Linked DNA regions of Arthrobacter globiformis. The protein of the gene in region 2 binds, or shares a complex with, the protein of the main gene of each other region. Links are inferred from orthologs where the notes say so. Each region holds a gene or a part of one and is shown on either strand. Other genes may lie near its edges.

What was found.
Region 1: the proteins of groL (region 2) and metK are in contact, whole or in part, in a cryo-EM structure (PDB 8P4O), measured with the Escherichia coli proteins. The link is inferred for Arthrobacter globiformis from one-to-one orthologs.

What each region holds. Positions count from the first base shown.
Region 1 is NZ_JAUSYZ010000001.1:3,318,802-3,325,925, forward strand. The notes cover bases 4,159-7,124. They hold metK (methionine adenosyltransferase), read right to left. Parts: upstream 6,277-7,124; coding sequence 5,041-6,276; downstream 4,159-5,040. Other genes in these bases: QF036_RS15030 (primosomal protein N'), read right to left, coding at 4,159-4,897; QF036_RS15035 (hypothetical protein), read left to right, coding at 4,896-5,051; coaBC (bifunctional phosphopantothenoylcysteine decarboxylase/phosphopantothenate--cysteine ligase CoaBC), read right to left, coding at 6,353-7,124. In the rest of the region: QF036_RS15015 (aldo/keto reductase), read left to right, coding at 1-749; QF036_RS15020 (alpha/beta fold hydrolase), read left to right, coding at 764-1,693; QF036_RS15025 (glycosyltransferase family 4 protein), read left to right, coding at 1,690-2,766; more of QF036_RS15030, read right to left, coding at 2,795-4,158. UniProt on the Escherichia coli protein: Catalyzes the formation of S-adenosylmethionine (AdoMet) from methionine and ATP.
Region 2 is NZ_JAUSYZ010000001.1:4,061,285-4,068,421, forward strand. The notes cover bases 1,945-4,923. They hold groL (chaperonin GroEL), read right to left. Parts: upstream 4,250-4,923; coding sequence 2,639-4,249; downstream 1,945-2,638. Other genes in these bases: QF036_RS18500 (DUF389 domain-containing protein), read left to right, coding at 2,246-2,542; groES (co-chaperone GroES), read right to left, coding at 4,335-4,628; QF036_RS18515 (hypothetical protein), read right to left, coding at 4,847-4,923. In the rest of the region: QF036_RS18490 (acyltransferase family protein), read right to left, coding at 1-1,365; more of QF036_RS18515, read right to left, coding at 4,924-5,248; QF036_RS18520 (class I SAM-dependent methyltransferase), read left to right, coding at 5,304-6,569; QF036_RS18525 (shikimate 5-dehydrogenase), read right to left, coding at 6,586-7,137.

The DNA.
Region 1 (7,124 bases), 740 kb from region 2 along the record:
GGTACCGGCATTTTGATACGGCCGCCATGTACGGGAACGAATCCGGAGTGGCGCGCGGCCTGGTAGACCTGTTCGCCACGGAAGCCGCCGCCGGCGGTTCAGGCGAGGCGGCCCACAGTACTTCCCGCGAGGATCTGTTCATCACCACCAAGGTCTGGAACGACGACCACGGCTACGACGCGACACTGCGGGCCTTCGACAAGTCCATGATCAACCTCGGCCTGGAATACGTGGACATGTACTTGATCCACTGGCCGTGCGCGAAGCGGGGACTGTTCCAGGAGACGTACCGCGCCCTGGAGACGCTGTACCGCGAGGGCAAGGTGAGGGCCATCGGCGTGTCCAACTTCCAGCCGCAGCACCTGGACCAGCTGCTGGAGACAGCCGAGGTGGTGCCGGCCGTCAACCAGATCGAACTGCATCCGTGGCTGCAGCAGGCCGAGCTCCGGGAAAAGCACCGCGGGCTGGGAATCCTCACCGAGGCGTGGAGCCCCCTGGGCCGCGGCCAGGTGCTGGAGGATCCCGTCATCGGCGCCCTCGCGGCCGAGCACAAGGTGAGCGCCGCGCAGGTCATCCTGCGCTGGCAGCTGCAGCTGGGCCACGTCACCATTCCCAAGGCAAGCTCTGCCGCCAGGATCCGCGAGAACCTCGACGTCTTCGGCTTCGAGCTCTCTGCCCTGGACATGGCTGACATCGATGCCCTGGACCGCGGCCACCGCACAGGCTCCCACCCCGACAACGTCAACTAGGACTCCCCCAGCAGATGAGAACAGCCGACTCCGAGCCCGCTACAGCACCGTCCTTCGTCAGCAGCGGACTCGCCGCCCGCACCCGTGCATCCACAACGCAGCTGGCCGGCAGTAACGTTGCCTACTGGGTCTACGAACCGGAAAAGACCACGGCTGAAACGCGGACCGTCCTGGTCATCCACGGCTTCCGCGGCGACCACCACGGGCTGCTGCGGGTGGCCGACCAGCTGCCGGAGATGCGCCTGATCATGCCGGACCTTCCCGGTTTTGGCAGCTCCGGCCCGTTCACCGACGCCGCCCACAGCGTGGAACGCTACGGCCGCTTCATCAGCGACTTCATGGCCGCCCTGGGACTCGGGCCGGACACCGTCCTGCTGGGCCACTCGTTCGGCTCCATCGTGGCCGCCCACTTTGTTGCCGCCCATCCCGACGCCGTCCGCCCGCTCATACTGGTCAACCCCATCGCAGCGCCCGCGCTCGAAGGCCCCAAGGGCCTCATGACCCGGCTGGCCGTGCTGTACTACCGCCTCTCCGCGCGCCTCCCCCGCCCCCTTGGCCTGGCCCTGCTTCGCAGCCCGCTCATCGTGCGGGTGATGAGCATGGCTATGGCGAAGACGAAGGACAAGGACCTGCTGCAGTTCATCCACGGGCAGCACCACGCGTACTTCAGTGCGTTCGCGAACCGGGAAAGCCTGCTGGAATCCTTCACCGCGTCCGTCAGCAGCAACGTGGCCGAGGTCGCGCCCCGGCTCACCCTGCCCGTGCTGCTGGTCGCCGGCGAAAAGGACGAAATCGCCCTGCTGCGGGACCAGCACCGGCTTGCCGGGCTGCTCCCCGACGCAACGCTCGATGTCATCCCAGGCGTCGGCCATTTGATCCACTACGAAACGCCCGAACCTGCCGCAGGATTCATCCGCAGCTTCCTTAAGGACCACCCCGCGTGAAGATAGTCATCGACGCCCGTTTCACCCGGACGGACCACCACGACGGGATCAGCCGCTACGGCTCCAGCCTCATCGCCGCCGTCTCAAAGATCGCCGATGTGTCCATGCTCATCAGCGACCTCCGGCAACTGGCCCTGCTTCCCGATGTTCCGTACACGCTCATCAGCAGCCCGCTCTCCCCCGCCGAGCTCTTCGTGGCGCGGAAAGTCAATCAGCTCGGGGCGGATGTGGTGGTGTGCCCCATGCAGACCATGGGCACGTGGGGGCGCAAGTACGGCCTGGTGCTGACCCTGCACGACCTCATCTACTACGAACACCCGGCACCGCCGGGCTTCCTGCCGGCCCCGGTGCGGATCCTGTGGCGCCTGTACCACAAGGCGTTCTGGCCCCAGCGGCTCCTGCTTAACCGTGCCGACGTCGTCGCCACCATCAGCAGGACCACCGAGGCCCTGATGTCCAAGTACCGCCTGACGAGCCGCCCGGTGCGGATCGTCAGCAACGCTCCGCAGCCGGCCCAGCAGCCCCGCGACCCGGCCGTAGCGCCGGAGAAGACACTGCTGTACATGGGCTCGTTCATGCCCTACAAGAACGTCGAAACGATGCTCGCCGGGATGGCCGGACTGCCTGGCTACACGCTGCACCTGCTCAGCCGGATCACCCCGCACCGCCGCGCCGAGCTGGAAGCGCAGATCCCCGCCGGCGCGAACGTTGTGTTCCATAACGGCGTCACCGACGACGAATACACGGCCCTGCTGAACCGCACCACCGCGCTGGTCACCCTGTCCAGGGCCGAGGGCTACGGCCTGCCCCTGGTGGAGGCCATGGCACTGGGCACCCCGGTCATCGCCAGCGACATCCCGATCTTCCGCGAGGTGGGTGCGGATGCCGCCACCTACGTAGATCCGGGGTCGGCGCCGGAGTTCGCCGCCGCCGTGCGCCGCCTCGCCGACGGGCAGCACTGGCAGGACGTCTCCCGGCGGTCGGCGGCGCGCGCACGGCAGTTCAGCTGGGACGAATCCGCCCGCCAGCTGGTGGACGTTGCGGCAGAGGTAATGGCGCTCCGCCGCAGGTAACCTGACAGCCGGGGTCAACGCATTGGCGTCAGAGCACGTCGACCCCGTCGAGCCGCAGCTGCACCGGGTCCTCCGTGCGCTTCGCCGCGCCTGCGGCCTTCGCGGCCCGCAGCACCCTCGTGACGGTAGCGGCCTGCGCGTACGGAATGAACAGCAGCGTGCGCACATCCTCGTTTTCCGTCCTTGCCGTCTGCAGCAGCGGTGCCGGGCCCGCAACGCGCAGCTCCACGCCCTCGGCGGCGAGAAGCTTTGTGGCCGAGGCGGTGAAATGCCCGACGGCGGTGCTGCCGCCGGTGACGGCGGCTACCCTCACCGCCGGGGGAAGCTGCAGCTCAGCGCGCAGCCCCAGCTCACGCTGGGCATAACCGGCCGGGTCCCACCGAAGCAGCGCGCCGACGGCGGCAGTGTCGTCCGCGGTGATGACGACGATCCCGCCCTCAGTGAAAGGCCGGACGAGGGCAGCGGCGTTGAACCAGCGGCGTACGGCGTCCTCGCCCGCGCGCAGGTTCTCCCGGCGCAGCAGCGAGTCACCGTCGAGCAGCAGCGCCGCAGCGTACCCGCCCGGAGCCACAGGCTCGGCGCCCACCGTGGCCACCACCAGCGCACAGGCATCCGGCACCGTGGCCTTGACGTTCTGGCCGGAGGACGTGACCACGGCCTTGCCTGGAAACGCCCGGCCCAGCTCCTCAGCCGTGCGGAGCACGCCGGCCGCACCACGGCGCAGCCGGGTGCCGTTACAGTGCCCGCAGCGCCACTCCGGTGCCGGCGTCGAACACCACCGGCATTGGGGGACGGCGGCGCTGCCCGCAATGGCGAGCGGTCCCTGGCAGGATGGGCAGCGCGCCGGTTCCCGGCAGGTTTCGCACGCCAGCGACGGCGCATACCCGGCACGGGCAACCTGCACCAGGACCGGGCCGCGTTCCAGTGCTTCCTTGGCGGTGCGCCACGCTGCACCTGGCAGCCTTGCCAGCCGGGCGAGCGGGTCGCGCTCCTGCTCAAAGCTGTCGGCGGTGTTGAGGACCCGGGGCACCGTGCGGCGCAGCACCGTGCGTTCGGCTTCCACAGGCATCGCCCAGCCGGCGTCCACCAGCCGCTGCACCTCCGTGCTGCGCGCGTGACCTGCCAGCAGGCACGCAGCCCCCTCCTGCTCGGCACGGAGCAGCAGCACCTCGCGGGTGTGGGCGTACGGGGAACGCTGTTCGGTGTGGAGGTCGTCGCCGTCGTCCCAGCACACCACGAGTCCCAGGTTCTGTACCGGGGCGTAGGCCGCCGAGCGTGTGCCCACGGCGACGCCCGCGGAACCTTTGAGGATTCTGAGGTAGTTGCGGTACCTGGGTGACTGGCCGTCGTCGGCCGTCAGCCGGGCAACGTCATCGGCGGGAAGGATGTCCTCGAGGGCAGCCTGGACGCGGTCCAGATCGCGGTAGTCGGGAACGACGACGACGGCGCCGCGTCCGGATGCCCGGACCGCCGCCACAGCGTCCGCGATGAGCCGCGGCCAGCCGTCCGGGCCAAACCCCTGCAGCGAACTGAGGGCAGCCCTGGGTGAGCCTCCGGACGCAAGATGGCGGAGGAAGGCGGCGCCGTTGCGGTAGGCGGTCCAACCGGAGCCGGACAAGTCATGATCCGCCGCGGGAGGCCCGGCCGGCTCAGCGTCGGCAAGCTCCTTCTCCACCTTGACCACCCGCGGCGGGATAGCCACGCGGAGGACGTCGCTGACGGTGCCCGCGTAGCGTGCGGCCACGCGCCCGGCGAGTTCCTGCAGGGCCGTGGTCAGGACGGCGACCGGCGAGACGACCTTGTGCAGCGGGACGAGGGGCTGGCCGGCGTCGGACTCCTCAACCCGGTCCAGGATGTAGCCGCCGAGTTCCTGGCCGCTGAACTTCACGCGGACACGGACGCCCGGCTGGGCGTCCTCATCCAGTTCGGCCGGAACGCTGTAGTCGAAGGGCCGGTCCAGGTGCGGCAGCGACGACTCGATGAGCACGCGCGCCACCGGACGGTCGGCCGCCAGCGGCGGGCCGCTGGCCGGCCTGGCCGTGGCCGGAAACCCCTGCAGCAATGACAGCTGCTGTGGCTCCGGCGCGGGGTGCGCAGAGGTTGGGTGCGCAGACGTTGGGTGCGCAGACATGCGGTTCGAAGACCTGCTGTTCGAAGACCTGCTGTTCGAAGACATGCTGTTCAAAGACATGGCGCCTTACCTCCGTCCTGGCTTACTCATCAGCCAAGCACACGGGTCTGACATCCCGGTGCTGACGGCCGTGGACAGACGGCTCAGGCGTTGAAGTAGGCCTTCAGGTCATCCACGCGGTCCAGGCGCTCCCAGGTGAAGTCCGGATCATCGCGGCCGAAGTGGCCGTGGGCGGCCGTCTTGGCATAGATGGGCCGCTTCAGGTCCAGGGCGTCGATGATGGCCCGGGGGCGCAGGTCGAAAATCTCCGCAATCGCGGCGCTGATCTTGGCCGGGTCCACGGTCTCGGTCCCGAACGTCTCGACGTAGGTTCCCACCGGGCGGGCCTGGCCGATCGCGTAGGCGATCTGGATTTCGGCGCGCTTGGCGAGTCCCGCTGCCACCACGTTCTTGGCAACCCAGCGCATGGCGTACGCTGCGGAGCGGTCCACCTTGGACGGGTCCTTGCCGGAGAAGGCACCGCCGCCGTGGCGGGCCATGCCGCCGTAGGTGTCCACGATGATCTTGCGGCCGGTGAGGCCTGCATCGCCGACGGGGCCGCCGATCACGAAGGCGCCGGCCGGGTTCAGGATGTTGACCGTGCGGGAAATGTCCAGGTCCGCGAGGGCGAGGACGGGGTCAATGACGTGCGTCGCGAGGTCGGCCCGCAGCTGGTCAAGGCTGAAGCCGTCGGCGTGCTGGCTGGAGATCACGATGGTTTCCACCGAAACCGGCCGGTCGCCGTCGTAGCCGATGGTGGCCTGGGTCTTGCCGTCCGGGCGGAGGTAGGAGAGTTCGCCGTTCTTGCGGACCTCGGTGAGGCGCTCCGAGAGGCGGTGCGCGATCCAGATCGGCGTGGGCATGTAGGAGGGGGTCTCGTCGCTGGCGTAGCCGAACATCAGGCCCTGGTCGCCGGCGCCCTGGAGGTCGTAGTCGTCCTCCTGGCGGCCCTCGCGGGCTTCCAGGGAATTGAAGACACCGCCGGCGATGTCGTTGGACTGCTGGCCGATGGACACGGAAACGCCGCAGCGGGCGCCGTCGAAGCCGTTGGCGGAGGAGTCGTAGCCGATGCCCAGGATGGTCTCGCGGACGATCTGCGGGATTTCGACATAAGCGTCGGTGGTCACTTCGCCGGCGACATGGACCAGGCCGGTGGTGGCCATGGTTTCGACGGCGACGCGGGACTCGGGATCCTTGTCCAGCAGGGCGTCCAGGATCGCATCACTGATCTGGTCACAGATCTTGTCCGGGTGCCCTTCAGTGACCGACTCCGAGGTGAAGAGCCGAAGCGCGGCGGGCGTGGACCCGTGGGATTCTGGAATGTGCAGCGGTAAAGTCACTCAACTACCTTACTGGTTGGCAAACGGAGGGGCGGCAGCGTGTGTCCCCATGCTAAGGAGACGTTGCTTACGCCGGTCAGGTTCGCGGAAAGACCCGGCTTAGTTCGGAGCCGATGCGGTCAATGACGATGGCGGCGACGTCCTGCTTGGAGCCGGAGGCCGCCTGGGGCTCGGAACCGGCCCGCGAGAGGATCACCACGGAGTTGTGGTCCTGGCCGAACACCTTGTCAGCGCCCACGTGGTTCACCACCAGCAGGTCGCAGCCCTTGCGCTTCAGCTTGGCCTCCGCGTAGGACAGCACATCACCCTGCTCATCACCCGTCTCGGCGGCAAAGCCCACCACGAGCTGGCTGCTGCCGGCGGTGTCACGGACCGCGACGAGCTCGTGCAGGATGTCGGGGTTGCGGACCAGCGTGATCACGGGGTCGGCGGTGTCGTCCCGCTTCTTGATCTTGCTTCCGGAGACCTCCGCCGGCCGGAAGTCGGCCACCGCCGCCGCCATGATGACGACGTCGGAATCGGCTGCCGCTGCCAGCATGACTTCGCGGAGCTGCAGGGCCGTTTCGACGGCGATGAGTTCGACGCCCGCCGGGGCGGGCACTTCCATGTGGGCGGCTACGAGCCGCACGGTGGCTCCGGCGTCGCGGGCGGCGGCGGCCAGCGCCACGCCCTGTTTGCCGGAGGAGCGGTTGCCCAGGAACCGGACGGGGTCCAGGGGCTCCCGGGTGCCGCCGGCGCTGATGGTCACGGTGCGGCCGGCCAGCGGGAGATGCGCCGGAACGCCCGTGTCCTGCATCAGGGCGATGGCGGCGTCGAAGATGGCTTCGGGCTCGGGCAACCGGCCGGGC
Region 2 (7,137 bases):
CCCGTCGATGTCCGCCCACTCGTTTTTCATGGCGGCCGGTGCCGGAATCACGGTGGCCTCCGGCGTAGGCTTGCCGGCGTTCTCCGGTGCCAGTGCGGCGGCGCCCGGAGTCAGCTCCCGCGGCTGCGCCGCTGCTGCCGCCTCCTCGGCACTCAGCTTGGTTTGCCACAGCGCGACCGGCCCGGCCAGCAGGGCGCCGCAGGCAACAATAACGACGGCGGTGCGCCAGGCCCGCAGTTGCGGCCAGTGCCATTCGCGCAGCGGCTTTTCCACGAAGCGGGTGGTCAGCACGGCCAAGACCACAGAACCAGCCACAATGGCGAGGCCCTGGACCAGGTTGGGCGCCGCGATGCCGGTGCTCGCCAATGCCAGCACCAGGACCGGCCAGTGCCACAGGTACAGGGCGTAGGAGTTGTCCCCCAGGGCCACCAGCGGCCTGGAGCACAGGATCCGGTCCACGCCGAACCGGCTCCCGCTTTGTCCGGCGGCGATGATGGCAGCCGCGGCCAGCGTGGGCCACAGCGCAATGAAGCCCGGGAAGGACCGGTCCACGGTGAGGAGCAGGCCGCAGGAGATCATGGCGGCGAGCCCGGCCCAGCCCAGAACCACGCGCAGCGCCTTCCCCGGTTTCAGGTAGGGCAGCGCCAGGGCCAGCAGTGATCCCAGCGCGAACTCCCACAGCCGGGTCCGGGTGTCGAAGTAGGCGTAGGCCTGGTTGCTGGCCGTCTGGTCGATGGAGAACACCAGCGAGGCGATGAAGATGCCGCTGAAGGCTACCATCAGGACGGTCCGGTAGCTGACTTCCCGGCGTCGCTGCAGCAGCCGCCACACCAGGGCGGAGCCGGCGAAGATGAGGGGCCAGAGAATGAACACCTGGCCCTGGATGGACAGCGACCAGAAGTGCTGGAGCGGGCTGGCTCCGGAGTGGTTCTGCGCATAGTAGTCCACCGCGCTGTTGGCCAGCAGCCAGTTCTGTCCGTAGAGGAGGGACGCCCACGCCTCATTGAGGACGTCGGGCCAGCGGCTCTGCGGCAGGACCAGCCAGGTTCCGGCCAGCACGCCCAGGATCACGACGACGGCGGCCGGGATCAGCCGCTTGAAGAGGTGCAGCCAGTGGCTCACGAGCCGCAGCGGCGTGCCCTTCTCCACCTTGCGGACGAAGGACAGGGTCAGCAGGAATGCGGAGATGAGGAGGAAGATGTCAACGCCGCCGGAAACCCGGCCAAGCCACACGTGGTAGGTGACGACCATGAGCACCGCGAGGGCTCGAAGGCCCTGGACCTCGGGCCGGTAGCCCGGCTTGGCCTTCAGGCGGGCAGCCCGCGGTTCATGGTTTTGTCCCCCTGCCGGCTCCTCGCGCGGCATGCTTCTCATCGGGTCAGTCGATCTCGCTTCTGGCACAGATAACCCCTCAAACGGCAGCACAAAGTACCCATGTTACCGATTTGTGACATTCGAGACGAATCAAACGCGCGGCGTGTGACCCGCGTCTCAGCAGGGCGGATACCTGTTTCATGGGCACTATAGAGTCGCCCCTAGGGGAAATTTAGCGGCGTGGGATTGGAGAGCCCGGTGATTGTGCAGATGCGCATTTGCGTTCCGGCCGAACTGACAACTCTCGTGGCTGACCTGTGCCAGCAGCAGGCCGGCACGGCCGAGGTTGCCCTGCATACCGGCGCCTCGATCCTTCCCAAAGGCGACGTGATTGTGGTGCACGTTGCCCGGGAATCGGTGGAGGAGCTGATAGAGAAGCTCCGGGCCCTTAAGATTGAGAGTCTCGGTTCGATTGCCCTTACAGCTCCGGACCTGGTTCTCTCCGACAGGGCCGACAAGGCTGAGGAAACGGCGCCCGGGGAAGGCGCCGACACGGTGATCTGGGACAAGGTATCCCGGCAGACCGGTGAAGAGTCCCGGCTCAGCTGGACTTTCCTGTCGTTCCTTGTGCTTGCCACCCTGCTCGCGGCCATCGGCATTGTCACCGACTCCACCATCGCCATCGTCGGTGCCATGGCCGTGGGGCCGGAGTTCGGGCCGCTAGCGGCGCTGGCTGTGGCTGTGGTGCGGGGAAACTGGAGCCTCGGCGGGCGCGCGGCGCTTGCCCTCGGTGTGGGCTTCCCTATCGCGATGCTCAGCACCGCGCTGATCACCTGGCTTGCGCTGCCCGCGGACCTCTTTCCGCGTAACGTGCTGGACCGCGCCCCGGGCGGCGGAGTTCATCTACCACCCGGGGCCGTTTTCGCTGATCGTGGCTGTCCTCGCCGGCGCTGCCGGGATGCTTTCCGTGATCAGCGGGCGCTCGGCCGCCCTGATCGGCGTCTTTATTTCAGTGACCACCGTGCCCGCGGCCGGCTTTGTTGCTGTGGCGCTGGTCCTAGGCGAGTTCAGCAAGGCGGCCGGCTCTGCCCTGCAGCTGCTGGTGAACCTCGGCGGCATCGCGGCCGCCGCCGTCGCGGTCCTGTACTTTTACCGGCTGGTCACCAAACGGCTTCCCGACGGCGTCGCGCTGCGGCTGCGCGGGCAGGCGCTTCGCGCCCGGAGGTAGAGGGCGCTAAACGCCGGACGCAGGAAGCGCAAAGGAGGCCCGGCCAGCAACAGCTGGACCGGGCCTCCTTGGAAAACCGCGAGAGCGGGCAGCAGCCTAGTGGCTGTGGCCTGCGTGCTCGTTTTCCTCGGCGGGCTTCTCGGTCACGAGGGTCTCGGTGGTGAGCACCAGCGCAGCGATGGAGGCTGCGTTGCGCAGGGCGGCGCGGGTGACCTTGACGGGGTCGATGACGCCGGCCGCGATCAGGTCCTCGTACTCGCCGGACTTGGCGTTGAAGCCGTGGTTGTTGTCCTGCTCGGCAACCCGGGCCGCAACAACGTAGCCGTCGTGGCCGGCGTTCTGGGCGATCCAGCGCAGCGGCTGGACCAGTGCACGGCGGACGATGCCAACGGCAGCAGCCGCGTCACCCTCGAGTGCCGTGACAGCCGGGTCCTCGTCGAGTGCCTTCAGTGCGTGGATCAGGGCGGAACCGCCACCGGCCACGATGCCTTCTTCGAGGGCGGCGCGGGTGGAGGACACTGCATCTTCGATGCGGTGCTTCTTTTCCTTCAGCTCAACCTCGGTGGCTGCGCCGACCTTGATCACGCCGATGCCGCCGGCCAGCTTGGCCAGGCGTTCCTGCAGCTTTTCCCGGTCCCAGTCGGAGTCGGTGCGGGTCAGCTCGGCGCGCAGCTGCGCAACGCGTGCTGCGACGTCCTCGGCGGAACCAGCGCCGTCAACGATGGTGGTGTTGTCCTTGGTCACAGTGATGCGGCGGGCGGTACCCAGCACCTCGAGGCCCACGGAGTCCAGGCTCAGGCCCAGTTCAGGGGACACTACCTGGGCGCCGGTCAGCGTGGCGATGTCCTGCAGCATGGCCTTGCGGCGGTCGCCGAAGCCCGGAGCCTTGACAGCAACCACGTTCAGGGTGCCGCGGATGCGGTTGACGATCAGCGTGGACAGGGCCTCGCCGTCGACGTCCTCGGCGATGATGAACAGCGGCTTGGAGCTCTGCAGCGCCTTCTCCAGCAGCGGCAGGAATTCCTGCACCGAGGAGATCTTGCCCTGGTTGATCAGGATGAGGGCGTCCTCGAGGACGGCTTCCTGGCGCTCCGTGTCGGTGATGAAGTACGGGGACAGGTAGCCCTTGTCGAACTGCATGCCTTCGGTGAGAACCAGTTCGGTCTGCGTGGTGGAGGATTCCTCGATGGTGATCACACCATCCTTGCCCACCTTGCCGAATGCCTCGGCGAGCAGCTCGCCCACCTCGTCGCTCTGGGCGGAGATGGCGGCAACGTTGGCCACCTGGGTGCCCTCGACGGGACGGGCGTTCTCCAGCAGTCGTGCTGCGACGGCCTCCACGGAGACCTCGATGCCGCGCTTGATCTGGCCCGGAGCGGCGCCGGCAGCAACGTTGCGCAGGCCTTCCTTGACCAGTGCCTGGGCGAGCACGGTAGCTGTGGTGGTGCCGTCACCGGCGACGTCGTTCGTCTTGGTGGCGACTTCCTTGGCCAGCTGGGCGCCAAGGTTCTCGTACGGGTCGTCCAGCTCGATTTCCCGGGCGATGGTTACGCCGTCGTTCGTGATGGTGGGGGCGCCCCACTTCTTGTCCAGCACGACGTTGCGGCCGCGGGGACCAAGCGTCACCTTAACCGTGTTGGCGAGCTTGTCGATGCCGGCTTCAAGCGACCGGCGGGCAGCGTCGTTAAACGCAAGCTGCTTTGCCATGGTTTGTCCTTTCAAGACAGAACCCCGTGCAGCCGCCCGGTCAGACAGAAATCAGACGCGGACGGCGGCACGGGGATCCAAAGAGTTACTTAACGACGATCGCCAGAACGTCGCGGGCGGAGAGCACGAGGTACTCGGTGCCGCCGGTCTTGACTTCGGTTCCGCCGTACTTGGAGTAGATGACAACGTCGCCAACGGCTACGTCGACCGGTACGCGGTTGCCGTCCTCGAAGCGGCCGGGGCCTACTGCAACAACTTCGCCTTCCTGCGGCTTCTCCTGGGCGGAGTCCGGGATGACCAGGCCGGAAGCCGTGGTCTGCTCGGCTTCGAGCGGGCGGACAACAATACGATCCTCAAGAGGCTTAATAGAGACCGACACTCGGACCTCTCCTTTTCGTCAAAATTCATGGACATTAAAACTGTTGCGCCATGGCGGCAGACCGTCGTCGCGGTGCCGGCAGCAGCCAGGCTGGCAGCTCTTCGTGTGTTAGCACCCTCCTAGGGAGAGTGCTAATGATGACTCTATGTAAGGGGTTAGCACTCGGTCAAGGCGAGTGCCAGAAATTCATCCGCCGTAACCCGCGGGACCCCCTTCGGTCAGCGCCCGGCGAGGTCGTCGAACCCCACGTCCTCGCCGCCGTCAGCGTCGTCGTCCCCCGTTTTCCGCTGTGCGCGGACAAGCACGGCGGCGGCCGCTGCAGCGGTCACGACCGACACGATGAGCACCACGATGCCGCCGACACGCGCGCCCAGGTACAGGTCCCGGATCTGCCGGGCTTCCTCGGTGGCGTCGCTGATGTTCTTGCCGCCCACGGAGTAGACGGTGGCATTGAAGGAGTCCAACAGGAAGATGATCACCAGCAGGACAAGACAAACGACGGCGACCACGGCTCCGGCGATCAGCGCAGGGCGTGCATACCGGGCCAGGCGGCTGTGCTGCGCCGGACCGGGGTTGGTGCTTTCGGGCTGATCGGGGGTGGGCGTTTCGCTGGATTCCATTCAGACCACCCTAGCGGGAAGAGCTTGGGGCGGCCGCTCCACTAGGCTTGATCCCATGTCTGAAGCACCGCAGGACCAGATCGCCCCGCTCCTCACGGAAGAAGGATGGGAGCTGCTGGCCTCGCTCGGACCCTACCGGGAGGACCGCTCCTTCGCCCTCAACTCGAGCCTCCGCAAGGCCGGCCACTCCCCCGAACTCGTGTCCGCGGTCCTGACGCAGTCACGGCTCCGGACCAGGGCGGAGGCCAAGTTCGGCGAGTTCGCCCGGCAGATGCTGTTCACCCAGGCCGGCCTGGAGCAGGCCACCCGGCTCAACGTCGCAGCCCGGCACGCCCAGCGCTTTGCCCAGGCGGGCATCCGCCACGTAGCCGATCTGGGCTGCGGCCTCGGTGCGGACGCCATGGCCCTGGCGTCCCTGGACATCGCTGTGACCGCTGTGGAGGTCGATGAGACCACCGCCGCCTGCGCCACGATCAACCTCATTCCCTTTCCGCACGCCACTGTGGTCCATTCGGACGCGACATCAGTGGCGCTGGAGGACGGGGCGGGCGTCTGGCTGGACCCTGCCCGGCGCACCACCACCACGTCCGGCACCAAGCGGATCTGGGACCCCGAGGCTTTCTCTCCGCCACTGTCCTTCGTGGAGTCGCTGGCGGCCGCGGGGCGCGCCGTCGGCGTCAAAATGGGACCCGGCATGCCGCACGAGTCGGTGCCCGGCGGCTGCGAAGCGCAGTGGGTCTCGGTGGGCGGCGACGTCACGGAAGTCACGCTGTGGTTCAACGCCGTGGCCCGCCCCGGAATCCGGCGGGCCGCCCTGGTCATCGGCGCCGAGGGTGCCGCGGAGCTCACCAGCAGGGAGGATTTCGACGCCGGACCAGTGGCCCCCGTGGGGCCGGTGGAGGGTTTCCTGTACGAGCCGGACGGTGCCGTCATCCGTGCCGGGCTCGTGGCCGACCTGGCCCTCGACCTGGGCGGCCACCTCGTGGACGAGCACATCGCCTACATCTGCGCCCCGGAACTGGTGGACACTCCGTATGCCCGGGCCTACCGGGTCCTGGAGGTCATGCCGTACAACGTCAGGGCGCTCAAGGCCTGGGTCCGGGAGAACGGCGTCGGCGTGCTGGACATCAAGAAGCGCGGCACGTCCGTGACGCCGGAGGAGTTGCGCAAGCAGCTGCTCCCTGCGGGTAAGGCCAGCGGCAAAACCGGCGGTAAGGCCAGCGGCAAAACCGGCGGCAAGGCCGCAGGTAAAAAGACAGCCACCCTGGTCCTCACCCGGATCGGGGAAGAGAGAGTGGCTGTCTCCGTGGAGCCCGTTTAATCACTGGGCGCGTCAGTTACTGGGCGCGGACGAACGCCTCGGCATCCCGGACCTGCTCCTCGGTGGGGCGGATTCCCGTGTACAGCACAAACTGCTCCAGCGCCTGGATGGTAGCCACCTCGGCGCCGGTGATGACCTGCTTGCCGGCCTCCCTCGCCGCCTTGATGAGCGGCGTTTCCGCCGGCAGGGCCACGACATCGAAGACCACCTTGGCTGCCTCTATCGTTTCGGCGGGGAAGGACAGCGCGTCGGCCTCCGGTCCCCCGGCCATTCCCACAGGCGTGACGTTGATGACCATGTCCGCGGTGGCATCCGGGCCGGCGCCCAGGTCCGCCCGCCAGGCAAAGCCGTAGAGGTCGGCGAGCGCACGGCCGGCTGCCTCATTGCGGGCGATGATGGTCACGTCCTTGAACCCCGCGTCGCGCAAGGCTGCGGCCGTGGCCTTGGCCATGCCGCCTGCGCCCTTGAGCAGCACCGATGACTCCGCCGGCACGGCGTTCCGCTGCAGCAGCTGCTCGATCGCCGTGTAGTCCGTGTTGTACGCCGTCAGCCGCCCGCCGTCATTGAC